4 regions of the Paenibacillus sp. Cedars genome follow, and region 4 is predicted to be linked to each of the others. Evidence: riboswitches for the same ligand, from Rfam matches in the RefSeq annotation. Region 4 holds a riboswitch; each other region holds the start of a gene.
What was found. A riboswitch is a leader RNA that binds a small molecule or an ion and turns the genes downstream of it on or off. The one in region 4 is predicted to bind cyclic di-AMP.
Positions count from the first base shown of each region.

Region 1 (4,055 bases), 360 kb from region 4:
TTAAATTGTTGTCTGTTTGGATTGCTTCCTCTATGCTTGTAGAATGTTCTTGAATAAATAATAGAAGTTCTTGAATCTCGCTTTCTGATAGTTTTAATTCCTCTTGAGTCTTTTGCAGTTCGCTATGTGCAGGAAGCGCGGATACAGTAATTGCTGCAAATACCGTATTTAATAACATTACCAAAGCCAAAAAAGCGGCTACTTTTTTAATTACTCCCCAAAAACTCAAAAAATCAACCCCTTACTGTTATTTTTTATAATTAACACGAATAATATATATTAAAATCCTAAAATTTAACAAATGAAAAAAAGTTGTGTTTTCTCTAAAAAAATAGTGTGATTATGAATTTATAATAGTAAAAATGGTATATTATAATATTTACAGTTATCTCTTTTACATATGGCGAACTTTTCTACTTCAATTGTCTGCAAATCGAAAAATCAATCGGAACTATAATGATTTTAAAATGCTCAATAAAAGAATCTTCGGCATTGCAAAGAAACCTCTCCACTATCGTAATGGAGAGGTTTCTTTGCATGCCGGAAAGCCAGAATCGCTCCGACACGGCCATTGCCTGCGTGATATGTATGTCTTCCTGCATGCCGTCATGATTTTTGCATATGAGTTAAGGTAGAGGGTGCATTTGGTTTACCTTACAAAGGGGGCGCATGCATGGACGGAACCGAGCTTTACCGTAAAGTGATCCTGACGGTGTCCGGCAATAAACTCGTGAAGTGGCTGTCGATCAAATACGGAAGGAAATTGGCAGGCCGATTCATTGCCGGCAATACGCTGGATGAGGCCTTGGATGAAATCGAGAGGCTCAATGCGAAGGGCATTCTCGTCACGCTGGATCATCTGGGGGAGGGCATTACGACGCTGGACGAAGCGGCCGAATACCGCGAGGAATATTTGAAGCTTGTGGAGGGAATCGCACAGCGGGGAGTGCAGTCAAATGTGTCATTGAAACCGACGCAGATGGGCATGGCACTGGACCTTGAGAAGGCTTACGAGAATATCAGGTCGGTGGTGAAAAAGGCGAAAGAGTTTCGCAATTTCGTGCGTCTGGATATGGAGGATTCGCCATATACCCAGGCGACAATCGATATGACGCTGCGGCTCCATAAGGAGGGGCTGCCCAATGTGGGCACCGTGATGCAGGCCTACTTGTTCCGCACGGAGGAAGACGTGCGAAGCCTGATGGAGGCGGGGGTCAATCTGCGCCTGGTAAAGGGGGCATATAAAGAGCCCGGAACCATTGCCTTTCAGCAGAAACGCGAAGTGATCGATAACTATAAAAAATTGATCAAAATGCATTTCGATCAGGGAGCGTACACTGCGATTGCCACGCACGATGACAATATCATCGACTGGGTCAAGGTGTTTGCCGAGCAGAGCCGCATAGAGAAAGAGGATTTCGAATTTCAGATGCTGTACGGGCTGCGAATGAACGATCAGGCTGCGCTTGCAGAGGATGGCTATCGCATCCGTTGTTATATGCCCTACGGGACGATGTGGTACCCGTACTTCACCCGGCGGCTGGCGGAGAAACCGGCTAACCTCATGATGGTGCTGAAAAATATGTTCAAGTGAGGGGTGTGAACACCGCCCTTACCTTAAAAGAAATAATAAGCTTGCGAGCAATCCATCAGGAAGGACCGCTCCAGCGGGAGGCTGCCTAGGCGTTCGCGAGTTACATGCTGGTGCAGGTTCGTCTCCAGATCGGCTAACGCCGATACGGCGAGCAGCATCCGAGCGGATCCCCATTGCTGCTGCTGCTGAGCATAGCGTATGGCCTCAGTCACGGGCATGCCCCGCAGCCTTGCAAATACAGATGCCCAGCGGACCAGATCTGCGAATTCTCTCGTGCTCGGCAGGGCATATTCCGCATAACCGGCTGCTTCTCCGCAGCTGATTTTGAACAAGCCGCAGTTCCAGCTTCGATCGCTCCAGGGGATAAAGCGTTCAGCCGAGCCCCAGTCGAAACGGAACATTTCCATATAGCGGATGGGCTCTTCACATATTGTTGGCGCTGTTTGGATGGCTGTTGCCTGTGCTTCGAATTCGATGAGTTTCGTCATGATCTACGCTCCCTTATAAGATGTTATATGCAAGACAAAAAGGCCTGGTGAGCAGAGAAACCCCGCTCTCCAGGCCTTTTTCCGGTTAGCAGCCGATGAAGCGGCCGCTTTAGCTTGGCTGGATCGTGTTCTCTCTCAATACGCCTACGAGGTTAGCTGTCGGATTCGGGCTTGAGAGCGCCCTACCACAATGCCTGGTCAGGCATCGCGGATTCACCCCATTCACCAACAGAAGTCCTATCGGTGATATTGGTTCCCCCGTCTCCCGATCTGTCGGGAGCTCAGCGTATAACGTGTGTTGCGAATAGATGGATGAATCATACGCCGGAGGCAGCCAAAAGTAAATGACCGTATTTGACGCATACATTCCGAAAATCGATGAAATCCGTAAAAGAAAACGTGTACATTTGGTATTGTCATCTATTATCATGGCAAAATCTCAGTATCTCGATGGATTGCGATAAATTCGAGAAAACAAGAGAAATACATAGTATGGAGCAGTATTCGAGAGATAATGAAGATATACTGGTTAGATCTTGTTCCACATTCAGCCACACGTGTTTCTGAGCTCATTTACATCCCGCACGGCCGGACGTATGATACGAACTATGAATTGACGGATGATTCCAAGAGCAGGGCACAGCGGCAGCCGGTCGATAAGATTCATAAGGATACAAGGCAGTGTGAGAGCTGCGGTGCTCCTTTATGAATGAGAACCTCGGCGAAGGCACCATGGGTCTTCCAGAGGCTCAGGGTCAAGCGACTCTCACGGCTTGACTCTGACGGCTGTACAGTTCTGCCAGGCTTGGAATATAAGTCAATAGCTAATTGAATAACATGCTACTCGTTTTCAATTTTCGCTGAGTCCTTGAATGGAAAAGGAACGGGGGAACCAGTCGGGAGATGAACTTGATCTCTCAGGGGTGAATCCCATAGACAAGATAACGGTCTATGGGTAGGGCGACTCTCACGCCCGAATCCGTCAGCTAACCTCGTAAGCGTATCGAGAGAGGCAACGATTGTCGTGGACTTTAGCCACGGTGTATTTCACCGTGGATGAATAAGAAGCCTGCGGGAAGAGTTCTTCTCCTCCCGCAGGCTTCTTTTTGTTGCCTTCTCTTTCTGAAACTTAGGAGGAGAAACACATGGAGAAACCGCAGGATTTCATCTTGGTATCCGCCCCGAATAAGGCCGGGGAGGAATTTATCCGCCAGTTGATGTACAAACACATTTCGTTTGCAGCTATAGCCAACAATCGGGCCGAGCAGGAGAGGATGATGGAACTGGGCTGCAAAGACATTATTCTGATTGATACCAGAGACGAGTCAACCTGGATCATTCCCGAGTTTCCCGTCAGCAAGGTGTTTCTGTTCGAAAGCAGCTTGAATCTGTGCTGCCGCTATTTGCGGATTTGCCGGACATGGACAACAAAGTCGATTTACGTCATTACCCACTCCAGCAATCCGCGGTTGATATATAAGGGACTGGGCGCCGATGTGGTGCTTCATACGAACCATCATCAGGTATCTTTCCTGATTTCGTCCATTGTCAGCTAGTTGCAGATTTAATGCCAAATACGGTTCGTGGAGGATTGGATTATGCAGGATTTTTATATGGTGCTCATATTAGGAGGGACCTACGGACTGTTCATGCTGTTTATGTCCTGGTGTGGACGCGTGGTTTCAGAACCGGAGGCTGATCAGCTGTGATCATATTATTGGTATGTACGCTCTTTATTTTTCTGTATTTGATTTATGCGCTGGTTCACCCTGAAAAATTCTAGGGGAACCGCTGAAGGAGGAAGGCACTCGTCATGGGCATTATACAAATTGCCATCGTTATTCTGGTTCTGCTGCTGCTGGTTAAGCCGCTCGGAACCTATCTATATCAGGTATTTCGCAATGAAGATAACCGAACCGATAAATGGTTCTCCTGGGCAGAGAAGCCGATATTTGCACTGATTGGCTTGAAAG
Region 1 is NZ_CP020866.1:5,441,357-5,445,411, reverse strand. It holds gene B9D94_RS26470 (YpjP family protein) at 1-229, opposite strand, end outside; gene B9D94_RS26465 (proline dehydrogenase family protein) at 674-1,594, shown strand; gene B9D94_RS26460 (hypothetical protein) at 1,618-2,082, opposite strand; cyclic di-AMP (ydaO/yuaA leader) riboswitch at 2,208-2,379, opposite strand; cyclic di-AMP (ydaO/yuaA leader) riboswitch at 2,931-3,099, shown strand; gene B9D94_RS26455 (hypothetical protein) at 3,228-3,638, shown strand; gene B9D94_RS31985 (potassium-transporting ATPase subunit F) at 3,788-3,865, shown strand; gene kdpA (potassium-transporting ATPase subunit KdpA) at 3,896-4,055, shown strand, end outside.
Region 1: another riboswitch for cyclic di-AMP. It lies ahead of B9D94_RS26460 (hypothetical protein); the one in region 4 lies ahead of B9D94_RS28000 (C40 family peptidase).

Region 2 (4,055 bases), 890 kb from region 4:
TTTAAGAGCACACAATTTTCTCTTTCTAGAAGAACGATCCAAATCAAGCACCTCCTTTAGATTTGCTTTATACTACGCAAATGCTCTCTTAGCCGCATGGGTTAACAGCTTATAAATGATAGATATATACCTATTATTTTAAGAATGTACGATAGCCTCTGAGGAATCAGTCTATAAACGAATAGCGAAAAAAAGCGATCGTGATGATATTTGGAATAGCGAAATTGGGGGCTAACAGAGCTTATAATGGATCGTGTTGAAAAAAAAATCTGTTTCCAAGTTAAGGGCTTGTCTACTCTGCATCGTTCATGATTCATGTCATGAATGATCTACCGCATGAATTATCTGTTATCTGATGGGCGCAATGCCTGCTGTATAGCGAAAAACACACCTCCGAACAAGGAGGCGACAGGCAGGGGACAGCCATGAATTTGTGGAGATTATGGCTACTAATAAGCCTTGGAAGAGCGCTGATTTCACCTCCGATTTTCCAGAAAATGCAGCTCCAGGGGTTTGACTTTTACTGAGCTTCCCTTTATCATGAACACACGCTTAGTTTCCGGCATACATTTCCGGAGAGCGGGGGAACCAGTTTCATCAGGGGCGAGTCACTTGAATTCACGAGTGTAGGGTACCATCTTACCCGAGTCCGTCAGCTAACCTCGTCAGCAGTGGATGGGTCTTGTATACATAATGGATGTTCATAACAAAGGCCCTTTATTCTCTATAGGGGCCTTTTCTCTATTTTTTGACCCCCTGCTGGCGGAGCTATGTCTAGATCCCCTGTTTGGTGGTCTTTTTGTATTCTGCAAAAGAGGAGGGCAATGCCTGCTAATGTTTAGCCAATTGAATCAGTCAGACGGTTTGGGTTTACAAGGCACAGGGAAATGGATGCAACCTCTCCCCTGAGCCCCCGGACTGTGCAAGTGTGTCTGAATGTCACATATCCGAGTTAACACATGTGTTAACATGGATAATTTACTCATGCCGTTTTTAGGAACAACAAAGTCATTGCGAAAGGTTGTGGAAGGTGTTGAAGAAAGTTGTTGTGCTGTTGTTGTCATTGGTTATGGTGGTATCGCTCGCGGCCTGCGGCGATAAGGGGAGCACGCTGGAACGGGCCAAAGAGCAGGGGTATATTACCGTAGGTTTTGCCAATGAAAAGCCTTATGCCTACAAAGAGGCCAGCGGGGAGCTTACAGGCGAAGCCGTTGAGATTGCCCGTGTCATTCTGGAGCGACTTGGCATTAAGGAGATGAGAGGTGAGCTTACGGAGTTCGGCTCCCTGGTTGCCGGGCTTCAGGCGGAACGGTTTGACCTGATCACTGCAGGCATGTTCATCAATCCGGACCGCTGCTCCGCCGTTTTGTTTGCTAATCCGGAGTACAGCATAGGGGAAGCTCTTGCCGTGAAGCAAGGGAATCCAAGTGGACTCGGAAGTTACGAAGATATTGCCAAGGATGATCAGGCGAAGGTGGCCGTCATGACTGGCGCGGTTGAAATCGGCTATATGGAGAAGTCAGGCATCCCTTCGGACCGGATCATACAGGTTCCCGATCAGGCCTCGGCCATCAGTGCCCTCCAGGCAGACCGGGTGCAGGCGATTACCATGACGGGACCGTCCCTGCAGGCGATGCTGGATTCGGCCAGCGATGACAACATCGAACGCGTCGCGGATTTCGAACAGCCGGTCATCGACGGTGAAAGCGTTCGGGGCTATGGGGCCACGGCATTCCGTCAAGCGGATACCGAATTCCAGGAGGCTTATAATGCGGAGCTTGAAAAAATGAAGGAGTCAGGTGAGCTGCTAGAGATCTTGCAGAAGTTTGGATTTACCGAAGAAGAGCTGCCGGGCGAGATGACAGCCGCTGCGCTTTGCGGTGAATAGTATGCCGAATTCATGGATCGATTTTCTTCCTACTCTGCTGAAAGGAGCGGAGATTACGGTTTTGGTCGCCTTCTTTTCAGCTGTTCTGGCCATTGCCATGTCCTTCGCAGCTGGTTTATCCAGACTGTCGAAGCTGTGGATCGTCCGCACGGTTACAGCCGTGTATGTGGAAATCTTTCGGGGAACCTCCTTGCTGGTGCAGCTGTTCTGGTTGTATTTTGCTCTTCCGTTTATCGGCATTGAGCTTCCCAAAATGCTGGCAGCCATCCTTGCGATTGGATTCAACTTTGGCGCATATGGCTCCGAGATTGTCCGAAGCGCGGTGCTGGCTGTTCCAAAAGGACAGTGGGAAGCTTCGGTGGCGCTTAATATGAAGCCATGGCAAAGGATGTGGAATGTTATATTGCCTCAAGCTTCACTGCGAATGCTCCCGCCATTCGGAAATCAGCTGGTGGAACTCATCAAATCTACGTCACTTGTCTATTTCATCACGATGGCGGATCTGACGTATCAGGCCATGGTGCTGCGCAACAACTATATTTCCTGGACAACCGAGATTCTGGTGCTGCTGCTTCTTATGTATTTTGTCATAGCTACGCTTGTCTCGATGGCAGTTCGGCTGCTGGAGCGTAAATGGACGGCGGGGAGGCTATAGCGGATGTGGGATTGGAATTATGTGTTTGATATCCTGCCGGAATTGCTGAGTGCATTAAAAATGACGGTATGGGTGACGCTCTGCGCTTTTGTGGTGGCCTTGATAATCGGGCTGCTGCTTGCCTTTGCTGCTCGAAGCCAGTGGAAGCCTGTGTCGCTCATGACCAAAGGTCTTATCGAATTTATCCGCAATACACCGCTGCTGGTTCAGGTCTTCTTCCTGTACTACAGTCTGCCGCTCCTTACCGGAATCTCCATTCCGGCCTTCTATGCCGGGGTGATCGGTCTTGGGCTGCATTACAGCACGTATCTGTCCGAAGTGTATCGTTCTGGCATCGAAGGGGTCCCCAAGGGGCAGTGGGAAGCTGCAACTGCTCTGAATTACACGAAAGCCCAAACCTGGCGGAGCATTATTCTGCCGCAAGCGGTGCCGCCTATTATTCCGGTGCTGGGCAATTATTTGATTGTCATGTTTAAGGAAACACCGATTCTGTGTGCCATTACGCTTGTTGAGATGATGCTGACAGCCAAGAATATCGTTTCCCAGTCGTTTCGTGCATTCGAGCCGTATACGCTGGTTGGCATTCTGTTTCTAATTATCAGTTATATCGCGTCTTTGCTGGTGCAAAGGCTGGAGAAACGAATGAATCTGCAGCGTGGAAAATAAGGAGGGAGTCTATTGAACGCAGTAGTAATTGATGCGTTTGCCGGAGCCGAGGTGCCGCAGCCTGATCCAAGCCCGGCAGCGGAAGTGAAGCCGATGGTGAGATACAAGGGCGTGACGAAGTCGTTTGGTAATCTCCAGGTGCTTAAAGGCATTGATCTGGAGATGCAGCCTGGAGAAAAGGTGGCTGTTATTGGTCCGAGCGGCTCGGGCAAAACGACGATGGGGCGGATGTTAATGACACTGGAGGAACCGACTGAAGGCACCATCGAGGTTGATGGTGAGCTTCTCTGGCATATGCAAGAGAAGGGCAGGCTTGTTCGGGCAAACGAGAAGCATTTGCACCGAATGCGCTGCAGCGTCGGTATGGTTTTTCAGCATTTTAATCTGTTCCCGCATATGAGTGTGCTTCGCAATGTGACGGAGGCCCCGCGCAAAGTGCTGGGTTTATCCAAGGAGGAGGCGGAGGAGCGGGCCGTCTCCATGCTGGGCAAAGTCGGCTTGGACGACAAGCTGAAGATGTACCCGGCCAATCTGTCCGGGGGGCAGAAGCAGCGTGTTGCTATCGCACGAGCGCTGGTCATGCGGCCGAAGGTGATGGTGTTCGACGAGGTGACCTCGGCTCTGGATCCGGAGCTGGTAGGCGAGGTGCTGGAGGTGATCCGGGAAATCGCGGAAGAAGGCGATATGGCGATGATGCTGATTACGCATGAAATGGATTTTGCCAAGGAAATCGCCGACCGGGTCATATTCGGTGCGGACGGCTTGATCGTCGAGCAGGGGACGCCGGAGGAGATATTCGATAATCCCCGGAGCGAGCGGCTGCAAAACTTTCTGCAGCGATTCCGC
Region 2 is NZ_CP020866.1:284,309-288,363, forward strand. It holds gene B9D94_RS02800 (exosporium glycoprotein BclB-related protein) at 1-42, opposite strand, end outside; cyclic di-AMP (ydaO/yuaA leader) riboswitch at 540-684, shown strand; gene ehuB (ectoine/hydroxyectoine ABC transporter substrate-binding protein EhuB) at 1,070-1,888, shown strand; gene ehuC (ectoine/hydroxyectoine ABC transporter permease subunit EhuC) at 1,890-2,543, shown strand; gene ehuD (ectoine/hydroxyectoine ABC transporter permease subunit EhuD) at 2,547-3,209, shown strand; gene ehuA (ectoine/hydroxyectoine ABC transporter ATP-binding protein EhuA) at 3,222-4,055, shown strand, end outside.
Region 2: another riboswitch for cyclic di-AMP. It lies ahead of ehuB (ectoine/hydroxyectoine ABC transporter substrate-binding protein EhuB); the one in region 4 lies ahead of B9D94_RS28000 (C40 family peptidase).

Region 3 (4,055 bases), 2.7 Mb from region 4:
GCTGCTGTTCCCGCAGCTGCGGGAAATGACAGATAAACTGGTCATGCCGTCCTATTTAGGCACGTACGAGATCGTTCCGGCCGGTCTGCGGGATGATGTGGGTCTGGTTGGTGCCGCAGCCTTGTTCCGGTGATGACAAATTTAATGCTTGGGTAGTGGATAGAGCAGTGGATGGAATAAAGCTTAGATAGAGATCATTTGGCAGGGAAATAGAATTGGAATTAGACGGGTCTTATAGCCAGTAGTTATAAAAAAGCCGCCCATAGAGAAGTGACCCCCAAAAGTTAGACACGGTTATTTCATTAGGCAGCTTTCTCAAAATGAGTTCGGTACTGTACTGGACTCATTTTTAATTTTGCCTTTAACCGTTTGGTATTGTAGTATTCCATATATTTTTTTAGTTCTTCCTTAAAATGTTCCACACATTCAAACTCTTTGTAGTACAGAAACTCCGACTTGAGAATGCCGAAGAAATTCTCTATGACGGCATTGTCGTAACAATTCCCTTTTCGTGACATGCTTTGGAGAATGCCTCTCGACTTAAGTGCATGCCGATACGACTTCATTTGGTAATGCCATCCTTGATCAGAATGAAGGAGAAGATGGTGTTCTTCCGGCAGACGTTTCAGTCCTGCATCCAGCATCTGAGATACCAGAGAATAGGTTGGTCGTGAATCCAGGGTATAGGTGATAATTTCCCCGTTGAATAAGTCCAAAATGGGCGATAGATACAGCTTTTCTCCAAATAACTTAAATTCCGTAATGTCCGTCACCCATTTCTCATTTGGCGCCCCAGCCGTGAACTGGCGGTCCAGATGATTCGGTGCAATCTTGCCGACGCTCCCTTTATATGACTTATACTTTTTCACGCGAACCAGGCATGTAAGACCCATTTTCTTCATGAGTCTCTGAACCTTTTTGTGGTTAACTTTCCACCCACGGACTGCCAGTTCATCACGAATACGGCGATATCCGTACCGTCCGTCATGTTCCACGTAAATGGATTGAATTTCAGCCCTCAACTCGGTATTCGGATCTGGTTGGTTCATACACTTTATAAGGTTGTAATAGGTGCTTCGCGGGACACCAGCCACCTGTACGAGTGCCTTCACCGGATATTTATGCCTTAGTTGCCAGACGGCTTGTGCTTTGTCTTGTTTGGTGATTTTTCCTTGTTTCGAACTAAGGCATTCAACTTTTTTAGATACTCATTTTCCATTTCAAGCTGTTTGATACGTTCTTCAAGTGCTTCGACAGACCCTTCAACTACGGATCGTTTGGTAGACGAATTGGGGTTTTTCTTCATGGATGGACGCCCCTTCTTTTTTGGCTCAAGGGCTTCTAAACCGCCTGTCTCCATCTTTCTCTGCCAGGAATACAACATGGAGAAGTCCGGAAGCTTAAACAAAGCAGCGGTATCCATGAGAGAAGCGTCTGATTGAGCCATATGATTGAGTACGTCCAGTTTAAAGCTTGCCGGATAATTTGTATAGCCGTTAGTAAAGGCAGTCTCACCATGTATCTCATAAAGCTTCAACCAATATTGGAATTGAGACTTGGTTACACGCATTTGATTTGCGTATTCTGTTTGAGATAGAAGATCAGAGTCATACCCTTGAATTAATGCCAATTTGCTATCCTTCGTAAATTTAGTCATAAAAAACTGCACCTCCAACTGTTAGATATGTCTAACAAATGGGGTGCAGTTCATAGAAGGGCGGCTTTCATTATGTATCAGGGAAGCGGGAAACGGGGCGATCTTTTTTTTGCTATTGGGGAGTCCGTCACATGTAATGAGTGATAAGTGTGAACCGTAAACCGCCATCCGTTTGTGCATAGGATTCGACTTTTTGGTTTTCTTATGGTTTGTTTGTATCCGACAAACAAGCGGTTGCCCGCACTTTCCCGCCCGCCGGCGGTAACCGCCGGCTCCAAACCCGCACGTGAGGAATACCTGTAGGCTTGGAGCCGGCGGCTGCCGTTACCCCATATACTTCGATGCGTCAAACGATATCATGGCGTTATGATTGGCATGTTCTATCAGTGACGAGAGTTTGGTTACCTCGCGTTCCTTCTTGCGCGCTGCCGCCTGATAAGCTTCAGGATCATATAGAGCGACGTTGAACAGCGTCGTGGCGTTGTCTCCGCTTCCCCGGCTGCTTTGACGCTCAAGCTTCTTGCGAGAGCCGAGGTGTGCAAGCTGTCCGATATCACCGCGAATGTGTTTCGCCAGCTCGATTGCTTCCATGATCGTTATGTCGGAACCATTCCAGGAGATCGTCTGCGTTGTGTTGGAGAGGGCCATCAGCAAATCCAGTTTTCTGAAATCCGCCGCCGCCGCTTCAATCTCTTCCGTAATGACATCTACACTCCGCGCGGGATACTCAGCCGTTTCTCCTTTTTCAATGATCGTACTGCTGTTATTCAGTCGCTCCGACGCCAGCTGGCTCATAAGACGATGAATTGCTGCCCGTACGGCTAAAGCTTCAGCCATTGTGATTTGACTCATTCGTAATGGATCACCTCTATGATTTCTTTTCTGATATAGTTAAACGCAGGATCCTGTAAAAAGTTGCTAAACGTTTTAAGAAAATGGAGTAAGAGGAATACGCTAGAGTTACATAATTGTCATGACTATGTGAGATTGTTAACAGAAATCAAGCTGCGAAATTCGATTATTCCGACAGCGGGTAACATAAAACGATAGATTCTTAGGATATTATTGACAGCATCCTTGCTTGTATACTATATTAAGAGAAGTTACAAAATGTTAATGAATTTTTGCCGAATTTCGTTTGTGAAAACGGGGGAACCGTCTTGGGTGAATTATTCTTGTACTAAAGAGAGTATAGGGAACCTTCAACCGAACCCTTAGCTAACTCCGTAGGCATCGAAGGAGAGAACATATTTTGAAGAAATTTGTCATCACATTGCTTGGGTCTGCAATTATTTTTTCTTCAGGTGCCGTAACAGCATTTGCTGATCAACAACCGAACTTTCAGCATCAAGTGAAACAATTGGTAGGAACCCCATATAAATGGGGCGGAACGACCACCAGTGGATTTGATTGCTCCGGATTTATACTGTACATGTTTAGAAATTTTGATATAGATCTTCCACGCACATCCCAAAGCCAGGCTAAAGCCGGGGTTTATGTGGATCGCGAAGACCTGCGGGTTGGAGATCTGGTGTTCTTCAATACAAGCGGCAGCGGAATTTCGCATGCAGGAGTTTACATTGGCGAAGGTCAATTTGCGCATGCTTCCAGCAGCAAGGGTGTAAGAATCAGCAAGCTTAGCGATTCTTATTATGAGCCGCGTTATGTAACGGCGCGTCGTGTACTGAGTCAAGAAAACTATGCGAAACTGGTAGGCAGTCCAAGCTAATTGAGAGACGCAGTTTTTCGGGAAGTATAATACATATTAAGAAAGCCTGACAAAGATCCATCTTTGTCAGGCTTTCTTTTATTGAGGGATGCTAGACCTGATCACTTTATTCCTTTACAACAGAAGCATTCACAGCGCCTTCCATCTGATTATTATAAGTCCGGAATAGTCCCAGACGCCAGAAGGCGGCTCCCTTTAGATCATAGCGCTTGGCGAGACCCAGCTTATCATCTACGGAAGACGGAGTTTCACTGCTTAAGCTGATGCCGAGCAGGAGCTTTTGCTTAGGAACACCCGCTTGGAGTGCAAGCTGAATCGCCTGATCTACAAGACTGTTAGGCTCGGGTACCTGCGATTTGGTGCCGACCGGGTTGTACTGATAAGCCATAATGATGAGATCATCTGCTATGGAGGCAAGAGTCTTGTAATCATAGCCTTTATAGGCACTGTTCAATGGCGGCACGGCCAATGACAGGGAGATGTCCTTCGGTAAAGAAGCCTTCAGCTGTTTGACATAATCGTTAAGCAGCTTCTGCTGCTGCCCTGCATTCAATTTAAAACCGAGCCCTTCAAAATCGAGAACAACTCCGCCGAAGGCGTTGTCCGTAACGGCTGTCGTTATGCCCTCAATCGATTTCTGCCGAAGGGTGCTGTCACTCAGAACCTTGG
Region 3 is NZ_CP020866.1:2,044,327-2,048,381, forward strand. It holds gene B9D94_RS11230 (ROK family protein) at 1-133, shown strand, start outside; one part of gene B9D94_RS11235 (IS3 family transposase) at 303-1,204, opposite strand; one part of gene B9D94_RS11235 (IS3 family transposase) at 1,204-1,657, opposite strand; gene B9D94_RS11240 (hypothetical protein) at 1,982-2,509, opposite strand; cyclic di-AMP (ydaO/yuaA leader) riboswitch at 2,773-2,906, shown strand; gene B9D94_RS11245 (C40 family peptidase) at 2,910-3,386, shown strand; gene B9D94_RS11250 (stalk domain-containing protein) at 3,493-4,055, opposite strand, start outside.
Region 3: another riboswitch for cyclic di-AMP. It lies ahead of B9D94_RS11245 (C40 family peptidase); the one in region 4 lies ahead of B9D94_RS28000 (C40 family peptidase).

Region 4 (4,055 bases):
GGGTCCTCAGCGTCCGCCCTTGCCCCAAATGCGGGCAAGCCCTCGGTCTCCGCCGTGGAGAAGTCCCCTCTCTCGCCGCCTAAGGTGCAGCCTGATGTTCCCGCTCCGGCGCTGAGCGACCGTTTAGTGGAATATCACATGGATGTTCGGTACGAGCCTGAAGAGAACAAGCTTAAGGGCAAACAGACACTCACTTGGACCCATCCAGGCAAAAAAAGCGTAAACGAGCTGTACTTTCATTTGTATCCCAATGCATTTTCATCCAACGAAACAACGTTCATGAAGGAATCGGGCGGCAGATTGCGTTCCGATCCTATGCCTGATGACGGATACGGCTCCATGACCATTACCAGCGTGAAAACAACCGAAGGCCTGGCCTTGACGCATCGCCTTCAATTCGTTCAACCGGATGACGGCAATATCAAGGATCACAGCCTTGTCAAACTAAGATTGCCAAAACCCATAAAAAGTGGGGAAAGCATCACCATCCATATGGAGTTTGAAGTCGAGCTTCCCAAAATATTTGCGCGCATGGGCACCACCGAGAATTTTATTATGGCTGGCCAATGGTTCCCTAAAATTTCAGTCTATGAGCCGGCAGGTCTTCGTGGAAGAACGGATGAGGGATGGAACCTCCATCAATATCACGGCAACTCCGAGTTCTATTCCAACTTCGGCATCTACAGCGTTCGAATCCGGGTTCCCGAAAATTATATTGTTGCCGCTACCGGATTCCCGACGAAGCCCGCACAGAAGACGAATGGCGAGAAGGTTTATCAATTCTATGCGGACGATGTCCATGATTTTGCCTGGTCAGCATCACCGAACTTTGTCACGGCAGAAGAAGCCTTCTCTGCGCCAGGTGTACCGGGTGTCCGCATCAAGCTGTATCTCGATCCTGTGCATAAAGACTTAAAGGACCGATACTTCGATGCTGCCAAATCCGCACTTGCTTCGTTTGGTAAATGGTATGGATCCTATCCATACTCCACGTTGTCCATCGTGGTGCCGCCTGAATCGGGCAACGGTGCCGGCGGCATGGAGTATCCGACGCTGGTAACTGCCTTCGGTGCCAGAAATGATTCACCGGGGTACGAGCTGGAACGAACCGTCATCCATGAGATCGCCCATCAATATTTTTACGGGATTATTGCGAATAACGAGTTTGAGGAAGCCTGGCTGGACGAGGCCTTTGCGACCTATGCTGAAGAGAGAGTGATGGAGAAGGAATACGGTATTACCTCCAACACCGCAGCTCAAGGAGCGTCGATTACCTCACCTGCACCGCTGAAAATGGATTCCTGGAAATACAGCTCCCACGAAAACTATGCACTGAACGTTTACACGAGAGGGAAACTTGTACTGCAAGGCATAGAACGGCAGGTCGGTCCGCGGATGATGGAGAAGATTCTGAACACCTATGCCCAGAAATACCGTTTCAAGCACCCCACCACGTCCGACTTCCAGAAGGTTGTTGAACAAGTAAGCAAAACCTCCTGGCAGTCTTATTTTGACCAGTATGTATATGGAAACCAAATGGCGGACGTCGCAATCGATCTGATCAAAACCAAAAATAAAGGGACGCAGGACAATCCAGAGTATGAATCTACGGTCAAGATTACAAGCAAAGACGGAGATGTAACCGATGTCCCGATCATATTTGCGTTCGAGGACGGCAAGACCGTGGAGCGAACCTGGAGTGGCAAGGACGGTAAAGTCACTTACACTCTGGACTACACCTCGCCGCTATCCTGGGCGATGGTTGACCCGAAATACTCCATGGTTCTTGAGAACAAACACATCAATAATTATATGAAGGCAGGAATGGATCCGAAAGTGGTGACACGCTGGAATCTCAGCATTACCAAACTCGTGGAGACGCTGTTCGGCAGCCTGTCATGGTGAGGGGGGAGCACATGAAAACTTATGCAGGTCAAGGGTGGACCAGTGTTAAAGACCAATTATACGTCTCTATTCTGCTCTTCTTATACCGTTTGCTGTGGGGATATTGCCTGTACCGACTTGTAAAATCAGCCGTCGTTCCCCTTCTGATGCGGTATCCAGACTCTGCACCTAACGAACTGAGCCGGCTATTGTTCTTCTACGAGGGAGAGATGAGCCTGACGTTAAGCAATACGGTCCATACCTACGGATGGCTTCTGGCTGGATTGCTGCTCATCCGGATGGTGCTCACCCCGCTCATACGGGCAGGCATCTTCTATAACCTCCACCAGGAAGCCCAGGGTGAACGCGGCTTGTTCTTCTTCACGGGGATGCAGAAGCTGTGGAAACCCGTGACGATATTCTATCTGATCGAGTTGATCCTCACCTTTGCTCCCGGCTACTGGATTGTGCCCAAAATTCTCCCGATCCTGCTCAACGGCATCCAGGAGCCCGCTCTGCTGCTCCACGCGCTGCCCTATGCGGCAGGCTGGTTCCTGTATGCCTATCTGATTCGGATATCCCTGCTCTATATGCAGTTTGGCCGTATCGGTGATTCCGGTATGATCAGCTCTATTCTAACTCTCTTCAACAATCTGGGCACGGCAGTCCTCCTGTCCATAACCGTGGGCGGTGCCGCCGTTGTTATACTTCTGCTCCTTAGCTCTGCCTCACTCATCTGGGCAGGACTGATCGGTTTAATTATTCAGCAGGCCTCCTATTTTCTAAATGGACTTTTCCAAATTTGGGTAATTTCCTCCCAGTATCATCTGTGGAAATCATCATCCTCACAGCACTCCTAGAAGTTACATTTCGTTACAATAGTATGATCGACAGGCTCGCGAATAAACTGTAACCGGAAGCGACATGGATCTTAATCCCTGCCATTTTTACAGAAAATAGGATTTCATTTATCCTCCATATTACAAATTTCAGAGCGCGAAATTACAAAAAAACCCGTTCCAGCATGACTGGGACAGGTTTTTTTGTTTAAATATACACTTTCCTCGTTTGCCAAAATGTTAATACTCTGCTAAAATAACGAATATGTTAGTAACAACTTTGTCATCTTTACTGTAACTTTTGCTGGAACTATGTTATTTCGTTAATCATGTTGGAACGTCAGACGTCAATGAATGGGTTCATCAACATTTTAAGGAGCCGAATTCCCATATCGATTGGGAAGCGGGGGATCCGTTTTGGGTGAATTGATCTCGCAAGAGAGGGATCATAGGGGACCTTCAACCGAACCCTTAAGCTAACCTCGCAGGCATTGGAAGGAGCATTTCGTTTTGAAAAAGAAGTTAACGGCCGTTTCTCTCGGCCTGGCCCTCGCGCTCACATTAGGGACCGGAAGCGCTTTCGCCGATTCCAAATTAAATACCGCAATCAAACCAGCCATTGGTGTATCTTATAAAACAGGTGGAACCACAACAAATGGTTTTGACTGCTCCGGCTTCACCACCTATGTTTACAAGAAGCTTGGTCTCAGCCTGCCACGAACATCTACCGCTCAATACAAGGTAGGTACGGCAGTATCCAAGAGCAATTTGAAAGCTGGCGATCTCGTGTTCTTTAACACATCCGGTAAAGGTGTATCTCATGTGGGTATTTATGTTGGGGGTGGAAAGTTCGCTCATTCCTCATCTTCTCGCGGTGTCATTGTCAGTCCGCTAAGCCAAAGCTATTACGCACAGCGCTATGTGGGCGCTAAGCGAGTGATGAGTCAAAGCACGTACAAGTCTGTAGCTGTAAACTACAACTAATTGGAACTTTATTGATTTATCCTTATAAGAGAGCCCTGGAGTTTTGAGATTGTGCCGATCTCACCCAGCGGCTTTTTTCTTTTGTTCACTGTGTATACCTCTATAACGTTTGGGACAACGAAAAAGTTCCCTCTTTTCAAAAAAAATATAAATTTATTAATTCAGAAACAACTTCATCAGCATTATTGGCAGCCCTTCATAAAGATCCTTACCTTTTATATACCCTTCCCGGCCTTCATTAAACGCATATTGGAAAATAATTGATTATACCTGACACTTCGACAGCTGATGCTATTGAATAATAGCGAAAATCATCAAGAAATAATTGCCAAGCTTGTTTGCTGTCTG
Region 4 is NZ_CP020866.1:5,805,209-5,809,263, forward strand. It holds gene B9D94_RS27990 (M1 family metallopeptidase) at 1-1,905, shown strand, start outside; gene B9D94_RS27995 (hypothetical protein) at 1,917-2,744, shown strand; cyclic di-AMP (ydaO/yuaA leader) riboswitch at 3,091-3,229, shown strand; gene B9D94_RS28000 (C40 family peptidase) at 3,234-3,707, shown strand.